4 regions of the Streptomyces sp. NBC_00988 genome follow, and region 3 is predicted to be linked to each of the others. Evidence: riboswitches for the same ligand, from Rfam matches in the RefSeq annotation. Region 3 holds a riboswitch; each other region holds the start of a gene.
What was found. Region 3 has a riboswitch for cobalamin ahead of OG496_RS03060 (ABC transporter substrate-binding protein). Riboswitches for the same ligand answer to the same signal wherever they lie in the genome.

Region 1 (7,146 bases), 7.3 Mb from region 3:
CCGACCTCACGCAGGCCGCGAAGAACGTCGACGAGGCGAGTCTGCTGTCCCGCACCGGCGGTGCACCGACCCTCGCGGTCGGCGTCTCGGAGATCTTCTCCAAGGTGACCGGCGGAAGCCTGCGCGCCTTCTGGTACCACTTCGCGATCATGTTCGAGGCGCTGTTCATCCTGACCGCGCTGGACGCGGGCACGCGGGTGGGCCGGTTCATGCTCCAGGACATGCTCGGGAACGTCTACCGGCCTTTCAGGAACGTGAGTTGGCGGCCGGGCCTGGCCCTGACGAGCGCGATCGTGTGCGCCCTCTGGGGCTACTTCCTCTGGGTCGGCGTCCACGAACCCCTCGGCGGGATCAACCAGCTCTTCCCGATCTTCGGCATCGCCAACCAGCTCCTCGCGGCGGTCGCGCTGGCCGTCTGCACCACCCTCCTGGTGAAGTCCGGGCGCATCAAGTGGGCCTGGATCACCGGGATTCCGCTCGCCTGGGACGCGACGGTCACCCTGACCGCGAGCTGGCAGAAGGTGTTCTCCGGCGACCCGAAGGTGGGCTTCTTCAAGCAACGGTCCGTGTTCCAGGACGCGATCGACGCGGGCAAGGTCCTGCCGCCCGCCAAGTCCATGGACGACATGCGCACCGTCGTCACCAACTCCACGGTGGACGGGGTGCTTTCGGCCATTCTCGCGGTGCTCGTCGTGGTCGTCATCGCGGACGCCCTTCGCGTCTGCGTTCGACACGTCCGCCGCCCCGCGCTCTCCACGCTGAGCGAGACGCCGTACGTCGAGTCGACCATCGTGGCACCGGCCGGGCTGATCCCGACCCGGGAGGAGAAGGAGGAGGCGACCCGCGATGCGGTCGGCGCTGACGCGGGCGGCTAGCCGGCTGGCCGGTGGAGTGCGGTGGTACGTCCGGGAGTTGACGGACGAGTCGGCGTACGACCGCTATGTCGCGCACGTACGCCGGAACCACCCCGAGGCGGAGGTCCCCGGCCGCCGCGACTTCGAACGCATGCGGACGGACCGTCAGGAGGCCGATCCACGCCAGGGTTTCCGCTGCTGTTGACGCCGGCCGTCGACGGCCTCCGTTGACACCGATGTCACGCCTTCACAGAATCGACATGCCGATATACGGACGGGGTCTTCCGCACGCGCGACGCCGTGACCTAGATTGCCTGCGCATTACACAGGCGATCATTGAGGTGACGGAGCCGCGACATGTCAGACGTACCCGAAGTTCCGCCCGAAGTGGGACCACCGGTGGTGACACCGGCCCGCGTCGTCATCGCGGTCTGCCTCGTCGCGCCGTTCGTGGCGCTGCTCTGGGTCGGCTCCTACACGAAGATCGACCCCACGTTCATCGGCGTCCCGTTCTTCTACTGGTACCAGATGCTCTGGGTGCTGATCTCGACCGTGCTGACGATGACCGCCTACAAGCTGTGGCAGCGCGACCAGCGGACCCGCCATGGAGGTAACCGGTGAACGACGGCGTGAACGGCGTCGCTCTCGGCGTCTTCATCTTCTTCTTCCTGGCCGTCACGGTCCTGGGCTTCCTGGCCGCCCGCTGGCGCCGCGCCGACAACGAGCAGAGCCTCGACGAATGGGGCCTGGGCGGACGGTCGTTCGGCACCTGGGTCACCTGGTTCCTGCTCGGCGGTGACCTCTACACGGCGTATACGTTCGTGGCGGTCCCGGCGGCGGTCTACGCGGCGGGCGCGGCGGGCTTCTTCGCGGTGCCGTACACGATCCTCGTGTACCCCCTCATCTTCACGTTCCTGCCCCGCCTCTGGTCGGTGTCGCACAAGCACGGATACGTGACGACCTCGGACTTCGTGCGCGGCCGCTTCGGCTCGAAGGGTCTTTCGCTGGCGGTGGCGGTCACCGGCATCCTCGCGACGATGCCGTACATCGCGCTCCAACTGGTCGGCATCCAGGCCGTGTTGGACGTCATGGGGGTGGGCGGCAGCGCCAACTCCAACTGGTTCGTGAAGGACCTGCCGCTGCTGATCGCGTTCGCCGTGCTGGCCGCGTACACCTACTCGTCCGGCCTGCGCGCGCCCGCGCTGATCGCGTTCGTGAAGGACGGGCTGATCTACATCGTGATCACGGTGGCGATCATCTACATCCCGATCAAGCTCGGCGGCTTCGACGACATCTTCAGCGCGGCGGGCGCCAAGTTCAAGGCTGCGGGAGCGGGCGGACTCGTCCCCGCACCGGCGGGCCAATGGACGTACGCCACACTGGCGTTGGGCTCGGCGCTGGCCCTCTTCATGTACCCGCACTCGATCACCGCAACCCTCTCCTCCAAGAGCCGCAACGTGATCCGCCGCAACACCACGATCCTGCCGCTGTATTCACTGATGCTGGGCCTGCTCGCGCTGCTCGGCTTCATGGCGATCGCGGCCGGAGTCAAGGTCACCAACGGGCAGTTGGCGATCCCGCAGCTGTTCGAGAACATGTTCCCGGACTGGTTCGCGGGCGTGGCCTTCGCGGCGATCGGCATCGGAGCGCTGGTACCGGCGGCGATCATGTCCATCGCGGCGGCGAACCTCTTCACCCGCAACATCTACAAGGACTTCATCAAACCGGACGCGACCCCGGCCCAGGAGACCAAGGTCTCCAAGATCGTCTCCCTCCTGGTGAAGGTCGGCGCCCTGGCCTTCGTCCTGACGATGGACAAGACGGTCGCCATCAACTTCCAGCTCCTGGGCGGCATCTGGATCCTCCAGACCTTCCCGGCCCTGGTCGGCGGCCTCTTCACCCGCTGGTGCCACCGCTGGGCCCTCCTCGCCGGCTGGGCGGTCGGCATGATCTACGGCACCCTCGCCGCGTACGGCGTCGCCTCCCCGACCCAGGATCACTTCGGCGGCTCGTCCAAGGAGATCCCCGGCATCGGCGAGATCGGCTACATCGGCCTGACGGCGTTCGTCATGAACGTCGTGGTGACGGTGGTCCTGACGTTCGCCCTGAAGGCGTTCAAGGCCCCCGATGGCATCGACGAGACGAGCCCCGGCGACTACACGGCGGACGCGGGCGACCCGGGCGTAGAGGTGGAGCTGCCTCCGGCGACAGCGGGGGCAACTCACTAGCGCCGGCTGACCGTCCCCGCCCAAGGGGCGCGACCAGCCACGACGAACCGACAGCGGGCCGCCGAAAAGCAAGTTACTCGGCGGCCCGCTGTCGTCCACACTCACCCGCATGGACTTCCTCATCCGCCGAGCGGACCCCGCCGAATACGAACCCCTCGGCACCCTCACGGCCCACGCCTACCTCGACGACGGCCTCCTCGACTACGGCGAGACCGACCCCTACCTCCCCGTACTGAAGGACGTGGCAAGCCGGGCCGCGGCCGCCGAGGTCCTCGTCGCGGTGGACGGCGACCACCTCCTCGGCGGCGTCACCTTCGTCCCGGGCCCCGGCCCCATCGCCGACATCGCGACAACCGGCGAGGCGGAGATCCGCGCCCTGGCGATCGCCCGCGCCGCCCGCGGCCGCGGCGCCGGCGAGGCCCTCGTCCGCGCCTGCGTGGACCGCGCACGGGCCACCGACGGCTGCACGGCCGTCGTCCTGTCGACCCAGTCCTCCATGCACGCGGCCCACCGCATCTACGAACGTCTGGGTTTCGTCCGCACACCCGACCGGGACTGGAATCCCGTGCCACACCTGGACGATCTCACTCTGCTCACCTATCAACTGACGCTCTGAAACCGCCGCGACACAACATCTGGTGGTGCCACGACAGCCCGGCACAAGATGTATGCTCATGCTCGCTGTCGCCGCAGGGGAATCCGGTGCGAATCCGGAACTGTCCCGCAACGGTGTACTTACGTGCATATGCACGCATGGTCAGTCCGAGGACCTGCCGACGGCGCGCGTCCGGCCACCCGGCCAGGGCGCATGACGTCCGGGCCTCGTGGAGTGGGCCGGTGGACGCGACGCCCCGTGCGCTCGTGTACTGCCGCCTGCCCTCGGCGAGGCCCCGTGCCGAGCGAGGGAGAGCCCCACCGTGACCATCGCGCCAGCAGAGCCGGCATCAGCGACCCAGGCGAACGAGGCGAACGTAGCGACCGCGACCGGACCCGGAACCGACGTTCCCGGAACGGCTGTTCAGGACGCCGACGGCCCCGGTACCGCGATCCTGCGGACCCTGACCGAGCTGACCGCCGACCTCCCCGACGCCGACGCCGGCCGGGTCGCCGCCGCCACGTTGCGCGGCCGGTCCGCGCACGCGGACGTGGCGGAACTGCGCGAGCTGGCGACGGAGGCGGCCGCCGGCCTCATCTCCGAGGACCCGGTCTACTCCCGGCTGGCCGCCCGGCTGCTGACGGTCAGCATCGCCGCCGAGGCCGCCTCCCAGGGCGTCACGACGTTCACCGAGTCCGTCGCCGTGGGCCACCGCGAGGGCCTCATCGCGGACCGTACCGCCGAGTTCGCGACGCTGCACGCGGCCCGCCTGGACGCGCTGATCGACACGGAGGCCGACGACCGCTTCGGCTACTTCGGCCTGCGCACCCTGTACAGCCGTTACCTCCTGCGGCACCCGATCACCCGCAAGGTCATCGAGACCCCCCAGCACTTCATGCTCCGGGTCGGGGCCGGCCTCGCCGAGGACGACAGCACCCGCGCCCTGGACGAAGTCGCCGCGCTCTACCGCCTGATGAGCCGCCTGGACTACCTCCCGTCCTCCCCCACGCTCTTCAACTCCGGCACCCGGCACCCCCAGATGTCGTCCTGCTACCTCCTCGACTCCCCGCTGGACGAGCTGGACTCCATCTACGACCGCTACCACCAGGTCGCCCGCCTCTCGAAGCACGCCGGCGGCATCGGACTGTCGTACTCCCGCATCCGCAGCCGCGGTTCGCTGATCCGGGGGACGAACGGGCACTCCAACGGCATCGTCCCGTTCCTGAAGACGCTGGACGCCTCGGTCGCCGCGGTGAACCAGGGCGGCCGGCGCAAGGGTGCCGCCGCGGTCTACCTGGAGACCTGGCACTCCGACATCGAGGAGTTCCTGGAGCTGCGGGACAACACCGGTGAGGACGCCCGCCGTACGCACAACCTGAACCTGGCGCACTGGATCCCGGACGAGTTCATGCGCCGGGTGAACGAGAACGGCGACTGGTCGCTCTTCTCCCCCGCCGACGTGCCCGAGCTGGTCGACCTGTGGGGCGACGAGTTCGACGCGGCCTACCGCAAGGCCGAGGCGCGGGGTCTCGCCAAGAAGACCATCCCGGCCCGTGACCTCTACGGCCGCATGATGCGCACCCTCGCGCAGACCGGCAACGGCTGGATGACCTTCAAGGACGCGGCCAACCGCACCGCCAACCAGACGGCCGAGCCGGGCCACACGGTCCACTCCTCCAACCTCTGCACGGAGATCCTGGAGGTCACGGACGACGGCGAGACGGCGGTGTGCAACCTGGGTTCGGTGAACCTGGGCGCGTTCGTCACCGATGGTGAGCTGGACTGGGAGCGGCTGGACGAGACGGTCCGCACCGCCGTCACCTTCCTGGACCGCGTGGTCGACATCAACTTCTACCCGACCGAGCAGGCGGGCCGTTCCAATGCCCGCTGGCGCCCGGTCGGCCTGGGCGCGATGGGCCTCCAGGACGTCTTCTTCAAACTCCGCGTCCCCTTCGACTCCCCGCAGGCGCAGGCCCTCTCCACCCGGATCGCCGAGCGCATCATGCTCGCCGCGTACGAGGCCTCCGCCGACCTCGCCGAGCGCAACGGCCCGCTCCCGGCCTGGGAGAAGACCCGTACGGCCCGCGGTGTCCTGCACCCCGACCACTACGGCGTGGAACTGACCTGGCCGGAGCGCTGGTCGGCGCTGCGGGAACGTATCGCCCAGACCGGCATGCGCAACAGCCTGTTGCTGGCGATCGCCCCGACTGCCACCATCGCGTCCATCGCCGGCGTCTACGAGTGCATCGAGCCGCAGGTCTCCAACCTGTTCAAGCGCGAGACGCTCTCCGGCGAGTTCCTCCAGGTCAACTCCTACCTGGTCGACGAGTTGAAGCAGCTCGGCGTGTGGGACGCCCGCACCCGCGAGGCACTGCGCGAGGCCAACGGCTCGGTGCAGGGCTTCAGTTGGATCCCGGAAGACGTGCGCGCCCTGTACCGCACGGCCTGGGAGATCCCGCAGCGCGGCCTGATCGACATGGCCGCCGCCCGCACCCCGTTCCTGGACCAGTCCCAGTCCCTGAACCTGTTCCTGGAGACGCCGACGATCGGCAAGCTCTCCTCGATGTACGCGTACGCCTGGAAGCAGGGCCTGAAGACGACGTACTACCTGCGCTCCCGCCCGGCGACCCGCATCGCCCGCGCGGCCCAGGCCCAAACGCAAACCCCCATCCCCGTACAGCAGTTGACCCCCGACGAAGACGCGGTCGCCTGCTCCCTTGAGAACCCCGAGTCCTGCGAGGCCTGCCAGTGATGAGCTCCACCGAAAAGAACCTCCTCGACCCGGGCTTCGAGCTGACCCTCCGTCCCATGCGCTACCCGGACTTCTACGAGCGCTACCGGGACGCGATCAAGAACACCTGGACCGTCGAGGAGGTCGACCTCCACTCGGACGTCTCCGACCTCGCGAAGCTGACGCCGGGTGAGCAGCACATGATCGGGCGGCTGGTCGCGTTCTTCGCGACGGGTGACTCGATCGTGGCGAACAACCTCGTGCTGACGCTGTACAAGCACATCAACTCCCCCGAGGCGCGGCTCTACTTGAGCCGTCAGCTCTTCGAGGAGGCCGTGCACGTCCAGTTCTACTTGACGCTGCTGGACACCTACCTCCCCGACCCGGCGGACCGGGCGGCCGCCTTCGACGCGGTGGAGAACATCCCCTCCATCCGCGAGAAGGCCGAGTTCTGCTTCAAGTGGATCAACGAGGTCGAGAAGCTGGACAGCCTCCAGACCCAGGCCGACCGCCGCCGCTTCCTCCTCAACCTCATCTGCTTCGCCGCGTGCATCGAGGGCCTGTTCTTCTACGGCGCGTTCGCGTACGTCTACTGGTTCCGCAGCCGGGGTCTCCTGCACGGCCTCGCCACCGGCACCAACTGGGTGTTCCGCGACGAGACCATGCACATGAGCTTCGCCTTCGAGGTGGTCGACACCGTCCGCAAGGAGGAGCCGGAGCTGTTCGACGACCAACTCC
Region 2 (7,146 bases), 8.8 Mb from region 3:
TACCGGCGTTGAAGGAATCGCTCGCCGAAGAGGGCCGCGAGGACATCATGATCGTGGTCGGCGGAGTCATCCCGCCGCAGGACGTCCCCACCCTCCTGGAGATGGGCGCGGCGGCCGTGTTCCCGCCCGGGACGGTGATCCCGGACGCGGCCCACGACCTGGTGCGACGCCTGGCCGCCGACCTCGGGCACACCCTGTGATCGAGGTCGACACCTATGTGAAGGGCGTGCTCGACGGCAAGCGGGCCCTGGTGGCCCGTGCCATCACCCTCGTCGAGTCGACCAAGCCCCAACACCGGGTCATGGCCCAGGAGTTGCTGACCGAACTGCTCCCGCACAGCGGCCAGGCCCGCCGGATCGGCATCAGCGGCGTACCGGGCGTCGGCAAGTCGACGTTCATCGACGCCTTCGGCACGCTGCTGACCTCGCAGGGCTTCCGGGTCGCGGTGCTGGCCGTGGACCCGTCGTCGACCCGCACGGGCGGCTCGATCCTCGGCGACAAGACCCGCATGGAACGCCTGGCCGTGGACCCGGCGGCCTTCGTCCGCCCCTCCCCCACCGCCGGCACCCTCGGCGGCGTCGCGAAGGCGACCCGCGAGTCGATCGTGGTGATGGAAGCGGCGGGCTACGACGTCGTCCTCGTGGAGACGGTAGGCGTGGGCCAGTCGGAAACGGCGGTCGCGAACATGGTCGACTCCTTCCTGTTGCTGACCCTGGCCCGCACCGGCGACCAACTACAGGGCATCAAGAAGGGCGTCCTGGAGCTGGCGGACGTCATCGCCGTCAACAAGGCGGACGGCCCGCACGAGCGCGACGCGAAGAGCGCGGCACGTGAACTGGCGGGCGCGCTAAGGCTGATGCATCCCGCCGACGCGGCCTGGACCCCACCGGTACTGAGCTGCAGCGCACGCGAGGGCACGGGCCTGGACACGGTCTGGGAGCGCCTGGAACAACACCGTTCGCTGCTGGACTCCACGGGCCGCCTGGCCGCGAAGCGCCGCGAGCAGCAGGTGGATTGGACCTGGACGATGGTCCGAGACGAACTCCTGGGCCGTCTGCACGCCGACCCGACGGTGCGCGCTCTCGCCCCGGACCTGGAACGCCAGGTTCGCGAGGGCGAGTTGACAGCAACCCTGGCGGCAGAACAGATCCTGCGAGCCTTCGGCATCCCGCCCAACTGACCCAACCTGTTTTCAGGGGCGCGGGGCTGTATCGATGTGCGGCTCCGCCACGTGAGCGCGACCAGCCCCCGGCCGGCACCCAAAAAATCGACGCATCCACCCCAGACCCTTTAGGCTGGCCGCGCAGCTGGTTCGCCCCGTCAGCCAGACGGAACGCGTCGCAAGAGGGAACCCGGTGAAATTCCGGGACTGCCCCGCAGCGGTAAGCGGGAACGACCGCCGTCATACGCACTGGGCCCCGCAACAGGACCTGGGAAGCGACGGCCAGTAGGTGTCCTCCGGTTCGCAGGAGGCCGTGCCCGCAAGTCCGAAGACCTGCCACCTGCCCGCACGCGAAGCATTCGCGCGCGGAATCCCGGTGACCTCGTGGGCGGGTCGGCGTACACATCGGCGGACACAACAACCCTCCGATCTGGCGTTCCTTCGCGCTCACGTCCCGACACCGGGATCCAGGGAGATATCTCGCGAAGGAGATTTCCGTGACACCGAAGTCCGCAGCCGCGGCAGCACGGGCAACCGTCTACGGCTACCCCCGCCAGGGCAGGGGCCGGGAACTCAAGAAGGCCATCGAGGGCTACTGGAAGGCCCGCGTCGACGCCGACACCCTCCGCACCACCGCCGCCGAACTGCGCCGCACCAACTGGCGGCAACTGACGGACGCCGGCATCCACGAGGTCCCGACCGGCGACTTCTCGTACTACGACCACGTCCTCGACACCACCGTCATGGTCGGCGCGATCCCCGAACGCCACCGCGCCGCCGTCGAACTCGACGCGCTGGACGGGTACTTCGCGATGGCGCGCGGCACGCAGGACGTGGCGCCGCTGGAGATGACGAAGTGGTTCGACACCAACTACCACTATCTGGTGCCCGAGTTGGGCCCGGACACCGTCTTCACCACCGACTCCACCAAGCAGGTGGCGGAGTTGAAGGAGGCCCTCGCCCTGGGCCTGACCGCCCGCCCGGTGCTCGTCGGCCCGGTCACCTACCTCCTGCTCGCCAAGCCCGCACCCGGCGTGCCCACGGACTTCGATCCGCTGACCCTCCTGGACCGGCTGCTGCCCGTGTACGCCGAGGTCCTCGCCGACCTCCGTGCGGCGGGCGCGGAGTGGGTGCAGCTCGACGAGCCCGCCCTGGTCCAGGACCGCACCCCGGCCGAACTGAGCGCCACCACCCGCGCCTACCGCGACCTCGGCGCCCTCACCGACCGGCCGAAGCTGCTCGTCGCCTCCTACTTCGACCGGCTCGGCGACGCGTTGCCGGTCCTCGCGAAGGCGCCCGTGGAGGGCCTCGCGCTCGACTTCACCGAGTCCGCCGCCGCCAACCTGGACGCCCTCGCCGCCGTCGGCGGACTGCCCGGCAAGCGGCTGGTCGCCGGTGTGGTCAACGGCCGTAACGTCTGGGTCAACGACCTCACCAAGTCCCTTGCCACACTGGGCACGTTGCTCGGTCTCGCCGACCGGGTCGATGTGGCCGCCTCCTGCTCGCTGCTGCACGTGCCGCTCGACGCAGCCGCCGAGCGGGACATCGAGCCGCAGATCCTGCGCTGGCTCGCGTTCGCGCGGCAGAAGACCGGCGAGATCGTCACGCTCGCCAAGGGCCTGGCCCAGGGCACCGACACGATCGCCGCCGAACTCGCCGCCAACCGGGCCGACTTGGCCTCCCGCGCCGGTTCGGCACTCACCCGCGATCCCGCCGTGCGGACCCGGGCCGCCGCGGTCACGGACACCGACGCCCGCCGCTCCCGGCCGTACGCCGAGCGGACCGCGTCGCAGCGCGCGCATCTCGGGCTGCCGCCGCTGCCGACGACCACGATCGGTTCGTTCCCGCAGACCGCCGAACTACGCACCGCGCGGGCCGACTTGAGGGCGCGGCGGATCGACACGGCCGGTTACGAGGAGCGCATCAAGGCGGAGATCGGCGAGGTCATCTCCTACCAGGAGAAGACCGGCCTCGACGTCCTCGTGCACGGCGAGCCCGAACGCAACGACATGGTCCAGTACTTCGCCGAGCAGCTGACGGGCTACCTCGCCACGCAGCACGGCTGGGTCCAGTCGTACGGCACCCGTTACGTCCGCCCGCCGATCCTGGCCGGCGACATCTCCCGCCCCGAACCGATGACGGTCCGCTGGACGACGTACGCCCAGTCGCTCACCTCGCGCCCGGTCAAGGGCATGCTCACCGGGCCGGTCACCATGCTCGCCTGGTCCTTCGTCCGCGACGACCAGCCGCTCGGCGACACCGCCCGGCAGGTCGCACTCGCCCTGCGCGACGAGGTCAACGACCTTGAGACGGCCGGGACTTCGGTCATCCAGGTCGACGAACCCGCCCTGCGCGAGACCCTCCCGCTGCGCGCGGCGGACCGGGGGGCGTATCTCGCCTGGGCCACGGAGGCGTTCCGGCTGACCACCGCCGGCGTCCGTCCGGAGACGCAGGTCCACACCCACATGTGCTACGCCGAGTTCGGCGACATCGTGCGGGCCATCGACGACCTCGACGCGGACGTCATCAGCCTGGAGGCGGCCCGCTCGCACATGCAGGTCGCGCGGGAACTCGCCGAGCACGGTTATCCGCGCGAGGCGGGACCGGGTGTCTACGACATCCACTCCCCGCGCGTGCCGAGCACGGCCGAGGCAGCGGCCTTGCTGCGCAAGGGACTTGAGGCCATCCCGGCGGAGCGGCTGTGGGTCAACCCGGACTGCGGTCTGAAGACCCGCGGCTGGCCCGAGACCCGCGCGTCCCTGGAGAACCTGGTCGCCGCGGCTCGCACGGTTCGTGAGGAGCTGGCCGGGTCCTGACCCGATGGTGGTGGGGCGGCCGGGGGGACACCCTCCCGGCCGCCCCCGCCGTGAGGTGCGTGGGAGACGATGACCCGCACAGCCAGCAGATCCCGCACAGCCCGCAGAACTGGAGCGCCGAAGTGACCAGCCGCATCACCTTGATCTCGCCGGCGATGAACCGGTCCCTGCGGGAGACCCGGTTCGACGACGGCAGCCCGCTCGACCCGAGCGGTACGGCTCGCGCCGCGTCCGTCGCTGGTTCGCTCCGCTCGGTCGACCGGGTGCTGGTCTCGCCCACCGTGCGGTGCCGCGAGACGGCGTCCGCGCTGGGCCTCTCGGCCGTGGCGGAGCCGGAGTTGGCGGGGCTGGACATGGGGCGCTGGCGGGGGCTGACCCTCGACGAGGTGATGGCTCGGGAGCCGGACGCGGTGATGGCCTGGCTGACGGACCCGGACGCGGTGCCTCATGGCGGGGAGTCGGTGCGGGCGCTGCGCGAGCGGGCGGCGGGGTGGCTGGACGTGGCGGGCGGGCTGGAGGGCGGGACGCTTGCGATCGTTGAGCAGGAGTTCGTGCGGGCCGTCGCGGTCACGGTCCTCGACGCGCCTGGGCCCGCGTTCTGGCGGCTTGACGTGCCGCCGCTGACTGCGACCGACCTCAGTGGACGGGCCGGGCGGTGGAATCTGCGGCTCGGGCGGGAGCTGGGAGGCCAGGGCCGCTGAACGCTCCGCTGGATCTGCGGTTCCCTGGCTGCGGGCCGGTTGGGGGCCGGTCGCGCCACGCGGCGGAGCCGCATATCGATACAGCCCCGCACCCCTGATGGGGCGCTGTACCTAACCGGACTGCCGCAACTTCTCCGACTATACACACCGTATATACTCGCTGTGTATAGTCTCGGCATGCCATCACTGAGCGCTCTGCGTAAGAAGAGGGAAAGACCACGGGCCGGGTTGCGTGCCGTCGGCATGTTTGTGGCGGTTGCCGTGCTGGGTCTGGCGTCGAGCGGGTGCACCAAGCTCGATACGACCGCGCCGGCCGCCGCCCGGGCCGAGGCCGCGTCGGCCACCGCGAGGGCGGGTTTCGGGACGGTCGACTGCCGTGAGGCGAAGTGCATCGCGCTGACCTTCGACGCCGGGCCCAGCGAGAACTCGGCGCGGTTGCTCGACATCCTGAAGGAGAAGCAGGTCCCGGCGACCTTCTTCCTGCTCGGCAAGCGGCACATCGAGAAGTACCCGGAGCTGGTCGAGCGCATGGCCGCCGAGGGTCACGAGGTGGCGAGCCACACCTGGGACCACAAGATCCTGACCCGAATAACCCCCGCGCAGATACGCGACGAACTGGTCCGCACGGACGACGCGATAGAGCGGATCACCGGCAAGCGGCCCACGCTGATGCGCCCGCCGCAGGGCCGCACCGACGACGAAGTGCACAAGATCTGCCGGGAGTTGGGCCTCTCGGAGGTGCTGTGGAGCGTCACCGCCAAGGACTACGCGACCACCGACTCCGCGCTCATCACCAAGCGTGTCCTCGCCCAGGCCTCCCGGGACGGCATCATCCTGCTGCACGACCTGTACAAGGGGACCGTGCCCGCCGTCCCCGGCATCATCGACGCGCTGAAGGAGCGTGGGTACGTGTTCGTGACCGTGCCGCAGCTCCTCGCGCCCGGAAAGGCGGAACCGGGGAAGGTGTACCGGCCCTGAGTCACCAGACCAGGTGCAGGGCGTACGGGGAGCGGTGGATCATCGTCGGCCGCATGGTGACCGGGCGGTCCTCCGCCAGCCGTAGACCGGGCAGACGGGTCGTCAACTCCTCCAACGTGAGGCGGAGTTGTTCGCGGGCAAGCTGGGAGCCGGGGCAGCTGTGCACGCCGAAGCCGAAGGCGAGGTGGCGGCTCGGGGTGCGGGTCATGTCGAACGTGTCGGCGCGCGCATGCCGCCTCTCGTCCCGGTTGGCCGCACCGAAGGCGACGAACAGCGTTGCGCCGGCGGGGAGTTCGGTACCGGCGAGGACGACCGGCCGGGTGGTGACCCTGCGGAAGCCCTGCAGCGCGGTGTCGTAGCGGGCGGCCTCCTCGATCGCCGCGGGGATGCGGTCGGGCTCGGCGCACAGCAGCTCCCACTGGTCCGGGTGCCGGAGGAGATGCAGGACGGTCGTGCCGATGAGTGCGGTGGTGGTGAGGTGACCGGCGATGAGCAAGTTCTGGAGATGGGCGACGAGTTGGTGCCGGTGCTCCAGGGTCAGGTCGCCGTCCTCCTCCTCGGCCACCGAGGCGATCAGTTCCGTACCGAGGTCCTGGCGGGGGTGTGCGTGCCGCTCCTGTACGTACCGGTCGAGGGTGCGCTGCATCGCGACGACGTCCTCGGCCGCGGCGATCTGCTCGTCCTCCTCCAGCGGGCGGAAGAGCAACTCCTCGGCGCGGTGGCCCCCGTGGACGACTCCGGGTACGTCGGCGGGGTCCAGACCGACGATCCTGCCGACGACCTCACCGGGCAGCCGCCTGGCGTACGCCGACATCAGCTCGACGTGCCTGTCCTTGGTGAACGCGTCGACCAGCGCCGCGACGCGCTCGGCGGCGTACGGCAGGACGGCCGCGACCCGGGACGGCGAGAGGCCGCGGACGATCGGCGCGCGCAACTGCTGGTGCCGCTCGCCGTCCGCGGTGACGACGACGGGCCGTCCGCCGAACCCGCCACCGAGGACGGCGAGCGCGGCGGGCGCCGGCAGCACGTCCGGCCGTAGGGCCGTCGCCGAGGAGAAGTCCTCGGGACTGCGCAGGACTTCGCGTACGTCGGCGTCCCGGGAGACGAGCCAGGCGTCGAGTTCGGCGAGGTGGGTGAGGCCCTCGGTCCGCCGTGCCCGGGTGTAGGCCGGGTACGGGTCGCGCTGCAGGTCGTCGAGCCTGGCGTGCAGTTCGCGGTCCACGGGACACCCTCCGGCCGATGACGTGATGCGGTGCGGTGCGATGCGGGTCGCGCTCATCGTGCCGTAGGGGTGTGCGGGTGCGGTAGGGAACTTCCGGGCAGAGCAGCCCAGTTGGTCAGAAGACGACCGTCCAGCCCTCCCGTGCGGCCTGGTCCGCGGTGTACGAAACGCCGTGGACCTTGAGGCCGTTCGCGTCGAGGAGGGTGATCTCGCCGCCCTGGTTGCCCAGTTGGACGCCGTCGGTGAGCGGGACGAGCAGGGTGGCGC
Region 3 (6,808 bases):
CGCACGCCGAGGTCGTGCAGATACTGCTTGAGGCTCTTCCCCTCGGCCGCGGCGGCCGCGCGCACTCCCTCAAGTTCCTCTTCGGTGAAGGACACATTCAGTGATGGCATGCTGCGATGGTACCTAGTTGGTGCCACCGGTGCGAGGGCCCCGCCCCGCATAGCGGTCGCGCATGGCGTCCCCGGCCGCGGGTCCGGCCGTGAAGACATACGTGTCACTGTCGTCGAGCCGGCGGCCGGTCCCGGCATCGACCACGACGGGCTCGACCTCCTCGCCGCTCCGCGCGTCGACCAGGATCATGCTGCGATCCTCCGGTGCCAGGCGGGAGTTGCCCCACGCGGCGAGGGCGACGATCACCGGCCGGAGGGAGTGTCCGAGCTCGGTCAGCACGTACTCGTGGCGGACGGGGTTGGTCTGGTAGGGCCTGCGTTCCAGCAGCCCGTCCTCGACGAGGGTCCTCAGCCGGGTGGTGAGCATGCTGGAGGAGATGCCCAGGCTCTCCTGGAACTGGTCGAAGCGGCGGTAGCCGTCGAAGGCGTCGTGGAGGATCAGCAGCGTCCACCACTCGCCGACATGCTGCACCGTCGTGGACAGCGGACACTCCCGGTCCTCCAGCCTGATCCGGCTTGCCACGGCGACCATCCCCTCAGTTACTGCTAAAGTCGAAGTCACTAGCTTCTATTTTAGCAGTAACACCTGGGCCGACCCCACCGTCCGAACCCGCCACCACCGTAGGGACCGTCATGCACGACAACCGACTCCAGGACATCGCCCCGAGCGCCCTGCCCCCGGCGATCACCCGCTACCTGAACGCACACCGCGCCCACGACACCGCCTCCGCCGTCACCGCGTTCACCCACGACGCCGTGGTGATCGACGACGGGAACACCTACGAGGGCATCGCCGCGATCGAGCGGTGGCTGGGTCGGGCCGCGTCCGAATTCACGTACACCGTCCGTCTCACCGGCGCCCAGCGGGCCGACGCCACCCACTACGTCGCCACACACCACCTCGAAGGCAACTTCCCCGGTGGCACCGTCGATCTGCGCTACCGGTTCACACTCCGCGACGACCTCGTCGAACGCCTCGTCATCGAACCCTGAGCACGGCCGGAACAACGGGGTCGCCGATCGAGGAGCCGCCTCCTAAGCTGCCGGAATGATCTCTGGCGACTACCTCTCCGAACTCTTCTCGCTGGACGGCCGAGTCGCCGTCGTGACAGGCGGCAGTTCCGGCATCGGCCGGGCCGCCGCCGGAGCGCTCGCGCGAGCGGGGGCCGAGGTGGTCGTGGTGGCGCGCAAGGAACAGGAACTGACCGCCACGGTCGACGAGCTGACGGCGGAGGGATGCCGGGCGGCGTGGGTGAGCGGCGATCTGGGCACTCGGGACGGCGTCCGGGCGGCGGCGGAAGCGGCAGCCGAGGTGTTCGGCGAGCCGGACATCCTCGTGAACAGCGCCGGGATCAACCTGCGCCCGCCGATGGGTGAGTTGAGCGAGGACGTGTGGGACACCACGATGGCCCTGAACCTGGAGGCGCCGCACCTCCTGGGCCGGCGCTTCGGTCCGGGCATGGCCGAACGGGGCTTCGGCCGGATCATCCACATCACCTCCCAGCAGGCGCACCGCGCGTTCGCCCAGAGCGGCGCCTACGGCGTCTCCAAGGGCGCGCTGGAGTCCCTGGCCCGCTCCCAGGCCGAGGCCTGGTCCCCGCACGGCGTCACCTGCAACACCCTGGTCCCCGGTTTCGTGATGACCCCGCTCAACGAACGGCTGTCGTCCGACCCGGAGATGGTGGCGGCCCTGGCCGCGCGCACCCTGATCGGCCGCAACGGCCTCGCGGAGGACTTCGCGGGCGCGGTGGTGTTCCTGGCGAGCCGCGCCTCCGCCTACGTCACCGGGCAGTCGGTCTTCGTGGACGGCGGATTCTCCGTCCACTAGCCCAACACCGGCTGCACCTCAGCCGGTTGGGAAGCCGTCCACCACTACGACGCCCCGCTCCCCCGCCGCAGAAAACGGATCACGGGATGCCCGGGGTCGTGGCCGACCTCGGCGCGGACGCCGTAGACGTCCTTGATGAGGGCCGGGGTGAGGACCTCGGTCGGGGTGCCCTCGGCCACCGTGCGGCCGGTGTCGAGGACGAGCAGGCGGTCGCAGTACATCGCGGCGAGGTTGAGGTCGTGCAGAGCGATCACGGTGGTGACCGGGAGGTCGGCGATCAGGTCGAGGAGGTCCAGCTGGTGCTGGATGTCGAGGTGGTTGGTCGGTTCGTCGAGGAGGAGTTCGCGGGGTTCCTGGGCCAACGCGCGGGCGATCTGGGCGCGTTGGCGTTCGCCGCCGGAGAGGGTGTGCCAGGACTGGGCGGCGCGGTCGGTGAGGCCGGTGCGTTCCAGGGCCTCGGTGACGGCGCGGGCGTCGGCGGCCGACGCCGGTGACCAGGCGCGGCGGTGCGGGATGCGACCCAGGGCGACGACCTCGCAGACGGTCAACTCGGTCTGGGTGTGGGTGTGTTGCTCGACGGTGGCGATACGGCGGGCGGTCGCGCGGCGCCCGACCTCGGGGAGCGGGCGCCCGTCCAGCGTGACGACTCCGGCGGAGGCGGGGAGGACCCCAGCCAGGAGACGCAACAGCGTTGATTTTCCTGACCCGTTGGGGCCGAGCAGGCCGACGGTCTCCCCAGGTCGCAGGGCGAGCGTGACGCCGTCGACGATGAGTTGGCCGTCGGTGCGGCGGGCGACCCGGTCCGCGTGCAGGCCGGTGTCCGGAGCGGGGGTGCTCATGTCTTCCTCCGGCCCCGGTGCAGGACAATCACGAACGCGGGTACGCCGATCAGTGACGTCACCACCCCCACCGGCACCTCCTGGGGATCGACGACGGTACGGGCGAGGGTGTCCACCCACACCAGGAAGACGGCTCCGGTCAGCGCGGTGATCGGCAGCAGTCGTACATGCCCGGAACCGGTCAACGCGCGGGTGACGTGCGGCAGGACCAGGCCGACGAAGCCGATCGCCCCGGCGCAGCTGACCAGGACGGCGGTGAGCAGCGCCGTGGCGCAGAGCAGGATCAGCCGGGCGCGGGCGACGTTCACGCCCAGGCCTGCGGCTGCCTCCTCGCCGAAGGCGAACGCGTCCAGCGTGGTGGCATGGCCCAGGCAGACGACCAGCACGAGCGCCAACGCGCCCGCGCAGAGCAGCACTTGGCCCCAGTCCGCGCCGGAGAGCGAGCCGAGCAGCCAGAAGAGCACGCCCTTGGTGGTCTCGGCGTCCGCCGACGTCAGCACCGTGAACGACGTGAGTGCGGAGAAGAGTTGCATGGCGGCCACGCCGGACAGCACCACCCGGTCCATGCTCGCGCCGAGGCTGTGGCTGAGCAGCATGACCAGCCCGAAGGAGAGCAGCGCACCGACGAACGCGCCCGCCGACAGCGACACGGCCCCGCCGCCCACCCCGAGCACGACCACAGCGACCGCCCCCGTGGACGCCCCGGACGAGACGCCGAGCACGAACGGGTCCGCCAGCGGATTGCGCAGCAGGGACTGCATGACCGCGCCGCACAGCGCGAGCCCTGCGCCGCAGACGGCGGCGAGCAGCGTGCGGGGCATGCGCAGGTCCCAGACGATGCCGTCCCGCAGCGGAGCAAGGGTGCTTTCGCCGCCGCCGAGGTGGGACGCGACCGACGCCCACACGTCGGCCGTGGAGATGTCGGCAGGTCCGATGGTCACCGCGAAGGCCACGGAGACCAGCAGCGCGACCAGCCCGCCACCCGTCAACAGCAGGGTACGGACGGTCACTTGGCGAGTCCGAAGTCGCGCAGGCCGGCGGCGACCTGCTCGATCCCTTCGACGGTGCGGATGGAGGGGTTCATCGCCTGGCCGCTGAGCAGGATGTACCGCTTCTTCTTGACGGCGGTGAGGTTGCGGGTGGCGGCGTTGGTCTCCAGGAAGTGGATCTTCGCCTCGGCGGTCTCGGCGGTCTGCGACTTGCGGGTCAGATCGCCGAGGACGATGACGTCGGGGTCGCGGTCGGCGACGGTCTCCCAGTTGATCTGGGGCCACTCGTCGTGGGTGTCGGAGAAGGCGTTCTTCGCACCGACGGCACGGGTGATGGCGCCGGGAGCGCCGCAGCAGCCGGCCAGGTAGGGCGACTGAGAGTTGGCGAACCAGTACATGAGGGAGGTGTCCGAGGCGTCGAGACCGGTGGTCGCCTTGGTCACCCGCGCCTTCAGCTGGGCCACGAGCTGGTCGCCGCGCGCCTTCACGCCCATCGCACGGGACAGGTCGCGTATCTCGCCGTAGACGCTGTCGAGGGTGAGCTGTGTGCTGCGCGAACCGTCGCCGCCGCTGTCGTTGTCCTTGCCCGCGCAGTCGGACGGCGAGACGTACGTCGGCACGCCCAGCTTCTCGAACTGTTCGCGGGTCGCGACCCCGCCCTTGCCGAGCGTCGAGACGAAGGACGCGGTGACGAAGTCGGGTTCGGCGTCGAGGACCTTCTCGAAGGAGGGCGCGTTGTCGGCGAGGCGCGGCACGGTCGCGTTCGCCTTCGCCAGGCCCTTGAGCACCGGGTCGGTCCAGGTGGCGGTACCGGCGATGCGGTCGGCGAGGCCGAGCGAGAGCAGGATCTCGGTGGTGCCCTGGTTGAGGGAGACGACCCGCTCGGGGGCCGACCTCAACGTGACCTTGTGCCCGCAGTCGGTGAGGGTGAGCGGGAAGCCCGCGGCGGACTTCTCCGTCTCGCCGTCGGCACTGTCGCCGTCGGATCCGCCGCACGCGGTGAGCAACAGGGCGGGCGCGACGAGGAGTGCCGCGGTACGGCGGCGCAGCGGGACGGGGGCGGTACGGAGCACGGGCATGCCTTGCCTGTCGGGGCTCGAACGCGGAGCCTGGCCTACGAACTCCCCCTCGCCGAGGGCGAGAAGGCGCCAGCAGGTCTTCGGACTCGGGTTCGTCCGGACGGGGCGCCTTCCCGGCGCGTCGCACACCGGCTCCTTCGGCCGGCCCGCGTCGCCCCAGTGGCGTCGATTGCCCCGCCCGTCCCCCTCACCGCTGCGCGTCAGTTCCGGATTCCCACCGGATTCCCTGGCCTCGGTTGTGGCACGACTGGCCCGCACAACGTATCAAGATCGCCCGACGACTCCGGCCACGGGGTGCGGTGCCGTGCTGGCCTCATGGCACAGTGCCCGCCCCGCGGACTTTCCTCCGGTTCCGTCCAACCCCTGTGCGGCACGCCCCGCGCGGCGGATCGTGGAGGCCCCGACCCGCTCGCACGGAGGTCCAACGGCCATGCCCCAACTGATCGTTGTCGGTGTCGACGGATCCACGGACAGCCGCATCGCGGCCGACTGGGCAGCAACGGAAGCCGAGTTGCGCGGCCTCCCCCTGCGGGTCGCACACGTCTCGACACTCCCCGACGAGCAACTCCTCACCACCTGGCCCTACTTCCGCGAGCCCTCTCCCGACGCCCTCGTCACGTCACTCGCGAAGGACCACCCCGAACTCCGGGTCGAGGTGGTCGCCCTCACCGGAGAGGCCGTACCGGCGCTGCTCCCCCTGGCCGCCGAGGCCGACTGCACGGTCCTCGGCCTGCGCGGTACGGGCGGTTTCGCGGGCCTGGCCCTCGGTTCCGTGGCTCACGGGGTCGCCGAGCGCTCCGCGGGGCCGGTGGTGCTGGTGCCGAGCGGGTTCGTCCGCAGTCACCGCGGGCGGTCACCGTACGGCGTGACGCTGGGCGTCGACGGCGGCGAACTGCCCGGCGCCGTCGTCGACTTCGCCTTCGACGCCGCCTGCCGTCGCGGCACCGGCCTGCACGTCGTACACGCCTGGCGACTGCCCTCGCCCGCCGAACACTGGATGCCGTACGCACCGCCCGAGAAGGACCGGGGTCGTTGGGAGGACCAGGAGACACAACGCCTCTCGGACACGTTGCGGCCCTGGCGGGAGAAGTATCCGCACGTGGGTGTCTACGAGGATCTCCGCCTCCAGAGCCCGGCGGCCGCCCTGGTCCAGGCGTCGGTCTCCGCCTCGGCCGAACTGCTGGTGATCGGCCGCGCGGGCCGGACCCTCGGCCCCACCCCGCACGCCGTACTGGAACACACCGCCTGCCCGGTGGCCGTAGTCCCGCACCACCCATGAGAACAGCTCTGCCCGCTACGCTTCGATCCGGTGGCCTGGGACCGCGTCGTCGAGGTCTACCGCAAGGGCGGCACACCCCGAGCGCGGTGATCGCATCGATCACCGCGCTCGCCGTAGAAGTGGAAAAGGTGGAAGAAGCCGTTACGCCGGGACGGGGTCCGACTCCTGCGAGGGCGTACTGGCGTCCGGGCGGGCCGGGTTGAGGAGGCGTTCGGCGAGGGGGGCGAAGATCAGGCCGAGGGCCGTCCAGAGGATGAGCTGCGCGGCGACCGAGTAGAAGCGGAAGTTGAAGAGCACGTCGGCGGGGAAGCCCGGGTAGACGATGGTGCCCTTGTCGTCCTTCAGCGGCAGTGGTGTCTCGGTGGCCTGGTTGCCGAAGTTGGCCTTGTTGTACGAGAGATGGCCCAGCTGCGGCAGGAGCAGCATGACGATCCCGATCGCGACGACGAACGCGGCGCCGGCGAGGAGGGTCGCGTTCCAGTTGCCGAAGCGTGCCTGGAGGTGCTTGCCGAGGTAGACGGCTCCCGCGAGGAAGGCGACGGAGCACACGACCATGATCAGGTACAGGGCGCTGCGCTGCTGGATGGTCTCTTCGTGACCGATCGCGGGCGGGTTGGCCGGGTACTTCAGGAACGGCACCAGGTACATGCCGAGGAACCCGCCGCCGGCGACGAGGAGCGCCAG
Region 4 (7,146 bases), 2.9 Mb from region 3:
GGTTGACGGTCCGAAAACCCAAACGGAATGTCACGGCGGGCGACGGGGAGGGCCAAGGCACGGGGTCCCGCGGGCAGCTGGGGACCGGGATCAAGCCAGTGGTACAGGGCTAAACGGAAGGTCGGCGGGGTGTGGCGAGGGTGGGAGTCCGGGGTGGTGAAGGGGGGCGTCCGGTACGGGCCGGTGGATCACGTCAGCGGGCTGCGGATCACGTCAGCAGTGCGCGGATCACATCAGCGGTGTCAGGAAGCGGCGCAGGATCTCCTCGTATCCGGCCGGGTCGGCGTTCCACATCGCGCTGTGCGGGGCGTGGGCGACCGGCTGGAGGGTGATCAGGTCGGGGCGCTGCGCGGCGAAGCGGCGGGAGAGGGTCCAGGGGGCCACCGTGTCGTCCGGGCCGTGGAAGATCAGGGTCGGGACCCTGAGCCGGGCCGGATCGGCGGCCTCGGCGATGCGGTCGCCGTGCAGACCGGTGCGGCCCTGGGCGGCGCGGACCGCCAGCGGCAGCAGCGCGCCCGGGGTGTGCCGGGCGGTGGCGAGGGCGCGCAGCGTCGTCTCCCAGTCGAGCACCGGCGAGTCCAGCACGAGGCCGGAGACCCGGTCGCGCATCGCGGAGTGGGCGGCGGCGCGCAGCGCCATGGTGGCGCCGGTGGACCAGCCGTACAGGACGACGTGCTCGGCGCCGTAGCGCACGGCGTAGCGGATCGCCGCGTCCAGGTCGCGCCACTCGGTCTCGCCGAGGTGGCCCAGGCCGTCGGGGTTGCGGGGTGCGCCCAGGTCGCCGCGGTAGGCGAGAGCGAGCACCGGGAAGCTGTTGCGGTGCAGGAACTCCATGACGTTGAGGCAGAGTTCGCGGGTCGCGGCCAGCCCGTGCACCGCGATCACCCAGGTGCTCCGCGCCCCGGGTACGAACCACGCGGGCAGGGAGCCGAGTTCGCCGGGGATGTCGATGTCGGCGTGGTCCAGGCCGAGGGCGGCGCTCGGGTTGCCGACGTGGACGTTCGGGGTGAGCCACACCTTGTCGCCGGGGCGCAGAGTGCCGTGGGTGACACGTTCCAGGCGGCGTACGACGGCGTCGGCGGAGGGCGACGCCGAGTCGACGACAGGGCCGACGACCGCATGGGAGCCGTCGCCGGCGAGGCCATAGGTGCCGGGGCGCAGCGAGGCCAGGTCCCGGGTGAGCGCGATCTGCCCGGCGGCGGTGGAGTGCACCGTGAGCCGGGGTTCGGTCGGCAGGGGACGCCCGGGCGGCGCCTTCAACGCGGCGTCACTGGCGAACCGGCCGACGGCGACGCCGGCCGCACCGGCCACGAGGGCCGCGGAGACGGCCGCGGCCGTCGCTTTGACTGTGCGCACGGGTCCAGTGTCCCGGGGGAGACGGCTACCGGCCAGCCGGAGGGGGCGGGGGTGTTGAGCGGGGGGTGTGTCGGGGCGGGGTGTTTCGGTGGCGGTGGGAGGGGCGGTGTCGGTGGGGCGGGTGCTACTGGGGGGCCGGGCGGAGGTGTGCGGAGGCCGGGATGTCTAGGTGGGCGGCAGGGACAGAACGGGTGAGCGCGGGGGCCGCTCGGAGTGCCGGGCGCAGGTATCCGCGGGCCGAGATGTCCCGGTGATCCTCGCCACGTGCTCTCCCCTCCCCCTCACTTCCACCGACCTCCCCCTCACCCCGCCGCGCGCCCCCGCTGCCCATACCCCCGCAACCGCTCCCCCGCCTCCGCCACCTGTTCCCCCGTCAGCAGCGTCGGCGACAGCCCCGGCACCGATGACGCCGTCAGCCACAGCCGGCACATCCACTCCAGCTGGGCCGTGCGGTCGAAGGCCTGGTCCAGGGAGTCGCCGTAGGCGATCGTGCCGTGGTTCTGGAGGAGGCAGGCGGAGCGGTCCGCCAGTGCCTGGAGCATGTTCTCGGCCAACTCCTCCGTGCCGTATGTCGCATACGGGGCAACCCGGACCGGGCCCCCGAGCGCGCCGGACATGTAGTGGACCGAGGGGAGTTCGGGGACGAGGGTCGAGACGGCCGTCGCGTGGACGGCGTGGGTGTGGACGACGGCGTGGGCGTCAGTGCTGCGGTAGACGGCGAGATGCATGGGGAGTTCGCTCGTCGGGAGCAGGGTGCCGAGGACCTGCCGGCCGTCGAGGTCGACGCCGACCGTGTCGGCGGGTGCGAGGCGGTCGTAGGGGACGCCCGACGGTGTGACCAGGACCGTGTCGCCGACGCGCACCGAGACGTTTCCGGAGGTGCCGACGACGAGGCCGTCGGAGACCGTCCGGCGGGCGGTCGTGACGAGCGCGCCCCAGGCGTGCGCCTCCTCGGCGCGCACACTCCTCCTCCGCGCCTCCCCCACAACTCCCGCGCTCTCCCGGGCGCCCCGCCCGTCCCACTGGTCCCGCCGTTGCTCAGCCATGCCGCGATCCTGTCAGCCGGTGCCCCAACGCACGTTCGGGCGAAGGCACTTTAGGCCGGAAGCCTCGCATCCGAAAGATGACATATGGGCGTTAATCGCCCACTCCGGCCGCTTGGCCGGAGACCGACCGGCGTTGACGGATCTTCCAATAACCTCTGGGAGATTTGTCGTGCACGCCGCCATTCCCGGGGGAAACATGGCCCGTGATCGCAAACCGTCCCTGACCCGCGTCCGCACCCGCACCCGCACCGGCATCCGCCTCCGCCCCCACCCCCGCGCCCGCCTCGCCGCGGCCGCCGTCGCCGCGCTCACCGTCGGCGCGACCACCCTCGCGCTCGCCGAGATCCCGGCCGCCGCCGCAGGCATCGCCGCGAGCGCGACGAAGGGCCACGACGTCTCCTCGCACCAGAAGAACGTCAACTGGCCGAGCGCGAAGGCGAAGGGCGCCACGTTCGTCTACGTCAAGGCGACCGAGTCGACGACCTACCGCAACCCGTACTTCAGCCAGCAGTACGACGGCGCCCGCAAGGCCGGCATCATCCGCGGCGCGTACCACTTCGCCCTGCCGGACAGGTCGTCGGGCGCGAGCCAGGCCGCGTACTTCGTGGCGCACGGCGGCGACTGGAAGGCGGACGGCTGGACGCTGCCGCCCGCGCTGGACATCGAATACAACCCGTACGACAAGAAGCACGGCTGCTACGGCCTGAGCAAGGCCAAGATGGTCAGCTGGATCAAGGCCTTCAGCGCCGAGGTGAACCGGGAGACCGGCCGCCGTCCGGTGATCTACACGACCACCCTGTGGTGGAAGACCTGCACGGGCGACAACAGCTCCCTGGCCTCGACACACGCGCTGTGGATCGCCCGCCACGCGTCGGCGGACGCGGGCTCGCTGCCCGCCGGATGGTCGTACTGGACCTTCTGGCAGTACGACAACAGCGGGAGCCTGCCGGGTGACCAGAATCTCTTCAACGGGACGGTGAGCCAGCTGCGGAAGTTCGCCCGCGGATACTAGGCAATCCGGACACCACCGATACCCCCTCAGTTCATCTTCCGTTCACCCAGATTGCCTACGGTCAACGCGCCGATGACTTCGAACGATTGCCTGGGTAAATGGAAAGCTTCTCGCTGATCCTCGCGATTGTGGTGATCACCGCACTCGCGTTCGATTTCACGAACGGTTTCCACGACACGGCCAACGCGATGGCCACCACCATCTCGACCGGTGCGCTCAAGCCCAAGGTCGCGGTGGCCATGTCGGCCACCCTCAACCTGGTGGGCGCTTTTCTGTCCGTGGAGGTCGCCAACACGATCTCCAAGGGGCTCGTCGATGAGAGCGGCATCCGTCCCGAGGTCATTTTCGCCGCCCTCGTCGGCGCGATCCTCTGGAACCTGGTGACCTGGCTCGTCGGCCTGCCGTCCAGTTCCTCGCACGCCCTGATGGGCGGTCTGATCGGCGCCACCATCGCCTCGGCCGGCACCGGCGCGGTCCACGGCGACGTCCTGGTCACCAAGGTCCTGCTCCCGGCGGTCGCCGCCCCGGTCGTCGCGGGCATCGCGGCGATGCTCGCCACCCGCTTCTCCTACGCCCTGAGCCGCAACGCGGGCGGCAAGGCCGCCGACAAGGGCTTCCGCGTCGGCCAGATCGCCTCCGCCGGACTGGTCTCGCTGGCCCACGGCACGAACGACGCGCAGAAGACGATGGGCATCATCACCCTCGCCCTGATCGCCGGCGGCTCCATCGCCCCCGACTCGGACCCGCCCACCTGGGTCATCCTCTCCGCGGGCCTCGCCATCGCGATGGGCACCTACATCGGCGGCTGGCGCATCATCCGCACGATGGGCAAGGGCCTGACCGACCTCCAGCCGCAGCAGGGCTTCGCCGCCCAGACCAGCGCGGCCGCGGTCATCCTGGCCTCGTCGCACATCGGCTTCTCGCTCTCCACCACGCACGCCGTCTCCGGCTCGGTGATGGGCGCGGGCCTCGGCCGCAAGGGCGGTGTCGTCCGCTGGTCGACCGCCACCCGGATGTTCGTCGCCTGGGGTCTGACGCTGCCGGCCGCCGCGCTGGTCGGCGCGCTCGCCGAGTCCGTGACCGACCTCGGCGACTGGGGCACCGCGCTGGTGGCCGTCTTCCTGGTCGCCTCCAGCACCGGCATCTGGCTGCTCTCCCGCCGCCAGGTCGTCGACGCCTCGAACGTCAACGAGGTCGACGAACCGGCCGGCGTGGTGACCACCGCGATCGCCGCCGTGACCCCGCCGCCCCCGTCGGTAGCCCTCTCTGAGGGTCTGACGGCGACGATCCCCTCGCCGCCCGTGAACCCGGCCCCCATCGTGCAGTCCGACCCGGCGACACCGCCGGCCGCCGCCGTCTGAGCCCCGCGCCCCGGACACGAAGGAACGAATCAGCATGCACATCGACTGGGCAGCCCTCGGCTCCGTCTTCGGCGTCAGCCTCGTCGCCACCGTCTCCCTGGTGGCCGTCTTCACCCTCGGCATCGTCGGCCTCTCCCGCCGCGAACGCGCCACCGCCCAGGGCGACTCCGCGCCTCTCGCCCTGACCGGCGCGTACGCCTGCTTCGCGGCCTGCGCGGCGGCGGTGGCGTACGGGATCTATCTGATCGTGGCCTGACCGGCCGCCAGTTGAACGGAACGTGGGGTGCGGGACGGATCGCCGTCCCGCACCCCACGTCCGCGTGACCCCTCCGCCCCCTCGCGTGTGGGCATCAGCACACTCCGTCCCCGCAGGTCAACAGCAAGTTGACGGCCCTTCCAACAGCATGGTGGACTGCCGGAGCCATATACGGCGGCAGGAGAGGAAGCCGGTGCGAATCCGGCGCGGTCCCGCCACTGTCACCGGGGTAGACACCCCCGGGAGCCAGGAACTCTCACCGCCGGTCTCGTCGAACCAGGGCGTGGACACCCTGAGTGAGGACATATCGCCATGCTCGGCTGCCGTTCGAGGTCCCGTACCCACGCAGTGCCCGCCCCAGCGATCGGCTGAGCCGATGCGTGCCGATCGCGTCTTCGCGTACGGCGCCGCCGCCGGCCTCCTCGGCGACCACCTGCTCGGCGATCCCCGCCGCGGGCATCCGGTCGCCGCCTTCGGCCGTGCCGCCGGCGCCGTGGAACGCCTGCTGTGGCGCGACCACCGGGGCTGGGGCGCCCTGCACACCGCCGTGTGCGTGGGTGGCACCATCACCCTCGCCGCCGCGGCCACTTCGGCCCTACGACCGTCCCGTACGGCCTCTGCCGCCCTCACCGCCGCCGCCACCTGGGCCGTCGTCGGCGGGACCTCCCTCGCGCGCGAGGCCGGGGTCGTCGGGCGGGCGCTGGAGGCCGGGGACATCGACGCCGCACGGGCGCGCCTGCCGCACCTCTGCGGGCGGGACCCGCAGGCCCTCGACGCCGACGGGATCGCCCGGGCCGTCGTCGAGTCCGTCGCCGAGAACACCTCCGACGCTGTCGTCGGCGCCCTGGTCTGGGGCGGCATCGCGGGCGTCCCGGGCCTGCTCGGGTTCCGGGCCGTGAACACGCTCGACGCCATGGTCGGCCACAAGTCGGCCAAGTACCGCCGCTACGGCTGGGCTTCGGCCCGCCTCGACGACGTCGCCGGCTGGCCGGGCGCCCGCCTCACCGCCGCCCTCGCGACCGTCGCGGGCGGCGACCCGCGCGGAGCCGCCCGCGCCTGGCGCACCGACGCCCGCAAACACCCCAGCCCCAACGCCGGCCCCGTGGAGGCCTCCTTCGCGGGCGCCCTCGGCGTGCGCCTCGGCGGGACGCTCTCCTACGGCGGCCGGGTCGAGCACCGGCCCGTGCTCAACGGAGACGGTCGCCCCGTCGCCGTACCGGACATCGCGCGTGCCGTACGGCTGTCCCGGCGGGTCGGTCTGCTCGCGCTCGGGGTCAGTGTCGCCGGGCGGTTGCTCGTGAAGGGACGGAAGTCATGAGCGGCGGCGGGCTGTTGGTGGCCGGCACCACCTCGGACGCCGGCAAGAGTGTCGTGACCGCCGGGATCTGCCGGTGGCTGGTGCGGCAGGGCGTGAAGGTCGCGCCGTTCAAGGCACAGAACATGTCGCTGAACTCGTTCGTGACGCGCGAGGGCGCCGAGATCGGGCGGGCGCAGGCCATGCAGGCGCAGGCGTGCCGGATCGAGCCGACCGCGCTGATGAATCCCGTGCTGCTGAAGCCGGGCAGCGACCGCACCAGCCAAGTCGTGCTGATGGGCAGGCCCGTTGGCGAGATGAGTGCCCGTGGCTATCACGGCGGGCGGCAAGAGGCCCTGCTCGGCACGGTGTTGGACTGTCTCGCCGAGTTGCGGGGCACGTATGACGCGGTGATCTGTGAGGGGGCCGGTTCGCCCGCCGAGATCAATCTGCGGCGGACCGACATCGTGAACATGGGCATCGCGCGCAATGCCCGACTGCCCGTGCTCGTGGTCGGCGACATCGACCGCGGGGGCGTCTTCGCCTCCTTCTTCGGGACCGTCGCGCTGCTCAGCCCCGAGGACCAGGCGTTCGTCGCCGGGTTCCTCGTCAACAAGTTCCGCGGCGATGTGTCGCTGCTGGAACCGGGGTTGGAGATGCTGCTCGGCCTCACCGGGCGGCGGACGTACGGCGTGCTGCCGTTCCGGCACGGGCTCGGGATCGACGAGGAGGACGGGCTGCGCATCTCGTCGCGCGGCACCGTGCGCGAGTCGAACACCGCGCCGCCGGTCGGCGAGGACGTGCTGCGGGTCGCCGTCTGC

Region 1: it holds a riboswitch for cobalamin, as region 3 does, so the genes downstream of both, OG496_RS36965 (ribonucleoside-diphosphate reductase subunit alpha) here and OG496_RS03060 (ABC transporter substrate-binding protein) in region 3, are expected to answer to the same signal.
Region 2: it holds a riboswitch for cobalamin, as region 3 does, so the genes downstream of both, metE (5-methyltetrahydropteroyltriglutamate--homocysteine S-methyltransferase) here and OG496_RS03060 (ABC transporter substrate-binding protein) in region 3, are expected to answer to the same signal.
Region 4: it holds a riboswitch for cobalamin, as region 3 does, so the genes downstream of both, OG496_RS16220 (cobalamin biosynthesis protein) here and OG496_RS03060 (ABC transporter substrate-binding protein) in region 3, are expected to answer to the same signal.

What each region holds. Positions count from the first base shown of each region.
Region 1 is NZ_CP108730.1:8,008,700-8,015,845, reverse strand. Features, by position in the region: gene OG496_RS36990 (carbon starvation CstA family protein) at 1-875, shown strand, start outside; gene OG496_RS36985 (YbdD/YjiX family protein) at 847-1,059, shown strand; gene OG496_RS36980 (DUF3311 domain-containing protein) at 1,212-1,475, shown strand; gene mctP (monocarboxylate uptake permease MctP) at 1,472-3,082, shown strand; gene OG496_RS36970 (GNAT family N-acetyltransferase) at 3,192-3,698, shown strand; cobalamin riboswitch at 3,716-3,875, shown strand; gene OG496_RS36965 (ribonucleoside-diphosphate reductase subunit alpha) at 4,000-6,429, shown strand; gene OG496_RS36960 (ribonucleotide-diphosphate reductase subunit beta) at 6,429-7,146, shown strand, end outside.
Region 2 is NZ_CP108730.1:9,480,693-9,487,838, reverse strand. Features, by position in the region: gene scpA (methylmalonyl-CoA mutase) at 1-200, shown strand, start outside; gene meaB (methylmalonyl Co-A mutase-associated GTPase MeaB) at 197-1,180, shown strand; cobalamin riboswitch at 1,292-1,518, shown strand; gene metE (5-methyltetrahydropteroyltriglutamate--homocysteine S-methyltransferase) at 1,660-3,978, shown strand; gene OG496_RS42930 (histidine phosphatase family protein) at 4,101-4,679, shown strand; gene OG496_RS42925 (polysaccharide deacetylase family protein) at 4,923-5,657, shown strand; gene OG496_RS42920 (cytochrome P450) at 5,659-6,879, opposite strand; gene OG496_RS42915 (DUF2278 family protein) at 6,995-7,146, opposite strand, start outside.
Region 3 is NZ_CP108730.1:667,119-673,926, forward strand. Features, by position in the region: gene OG496_RS03030 (hypothetical protein) at 1-110, opposite strand, end outside; gene OG496_RS03035 (winged helix-turn-helix transcriptional regulator) at 124-642, opposite strand; gene OG496_RS03040 (nuclear transport factor 2 family protein) at 744-1,103, shown strand; gene OG496_RS03045 (SDR family NAD(P)-dependent oxidoreductase) at 1,159-1,938, shown strand; gene OG496_RS03050 (ABC transporter ATP-binding protein) at 1,983-2,777, opposite strand; gene OG496_RS03055 (FecCD family ABC transporter permease) at 2,774-3,787, opposite strand; gene OG496_RS03060 (ABC transporter substrate-binding protein) at 3,784-4,845, opposite strand; cobalamin riboswitch at 4,899-5,112, opposite strand; gene OG496_RS03065 (universal stress protein) at 5,276-6,124, shown strand; gene OG496_RS03070 (CbtA family protein) at 6,266-6,808, opposite strand, start outside.
Region 4 is NZ_CP108730.1:3,560,864-3,568,009, forward strand. Features, by position in the region: gene OG496_RS16195 (alpha/beta hydrolase family protein) at 229-1,356, opposite strand; gene OG496_RS16200 (class II aldolase/adducin family protein) at 1,659-2,402, opposite strand; gene OG496_RS16205 (lysozyme) at 2,599-3,414, shown strand; gene OG496_RS16210 (inorganic phosphate transporter) at 3,513-4,775, shown strand; gene OG496_RS16215 (hypothetical protein) at 4,810-5,031, shown strand; cobalamin riboswitch at 5,166-5,308, shown strand; gene OG496_RS16220 (cobalamin biosynthesis protein) at 5,408-6,349, shown strand; gene OG496_RS16225 (cobyric acid synthase) at 6,346-7,146, shown strand, end outside.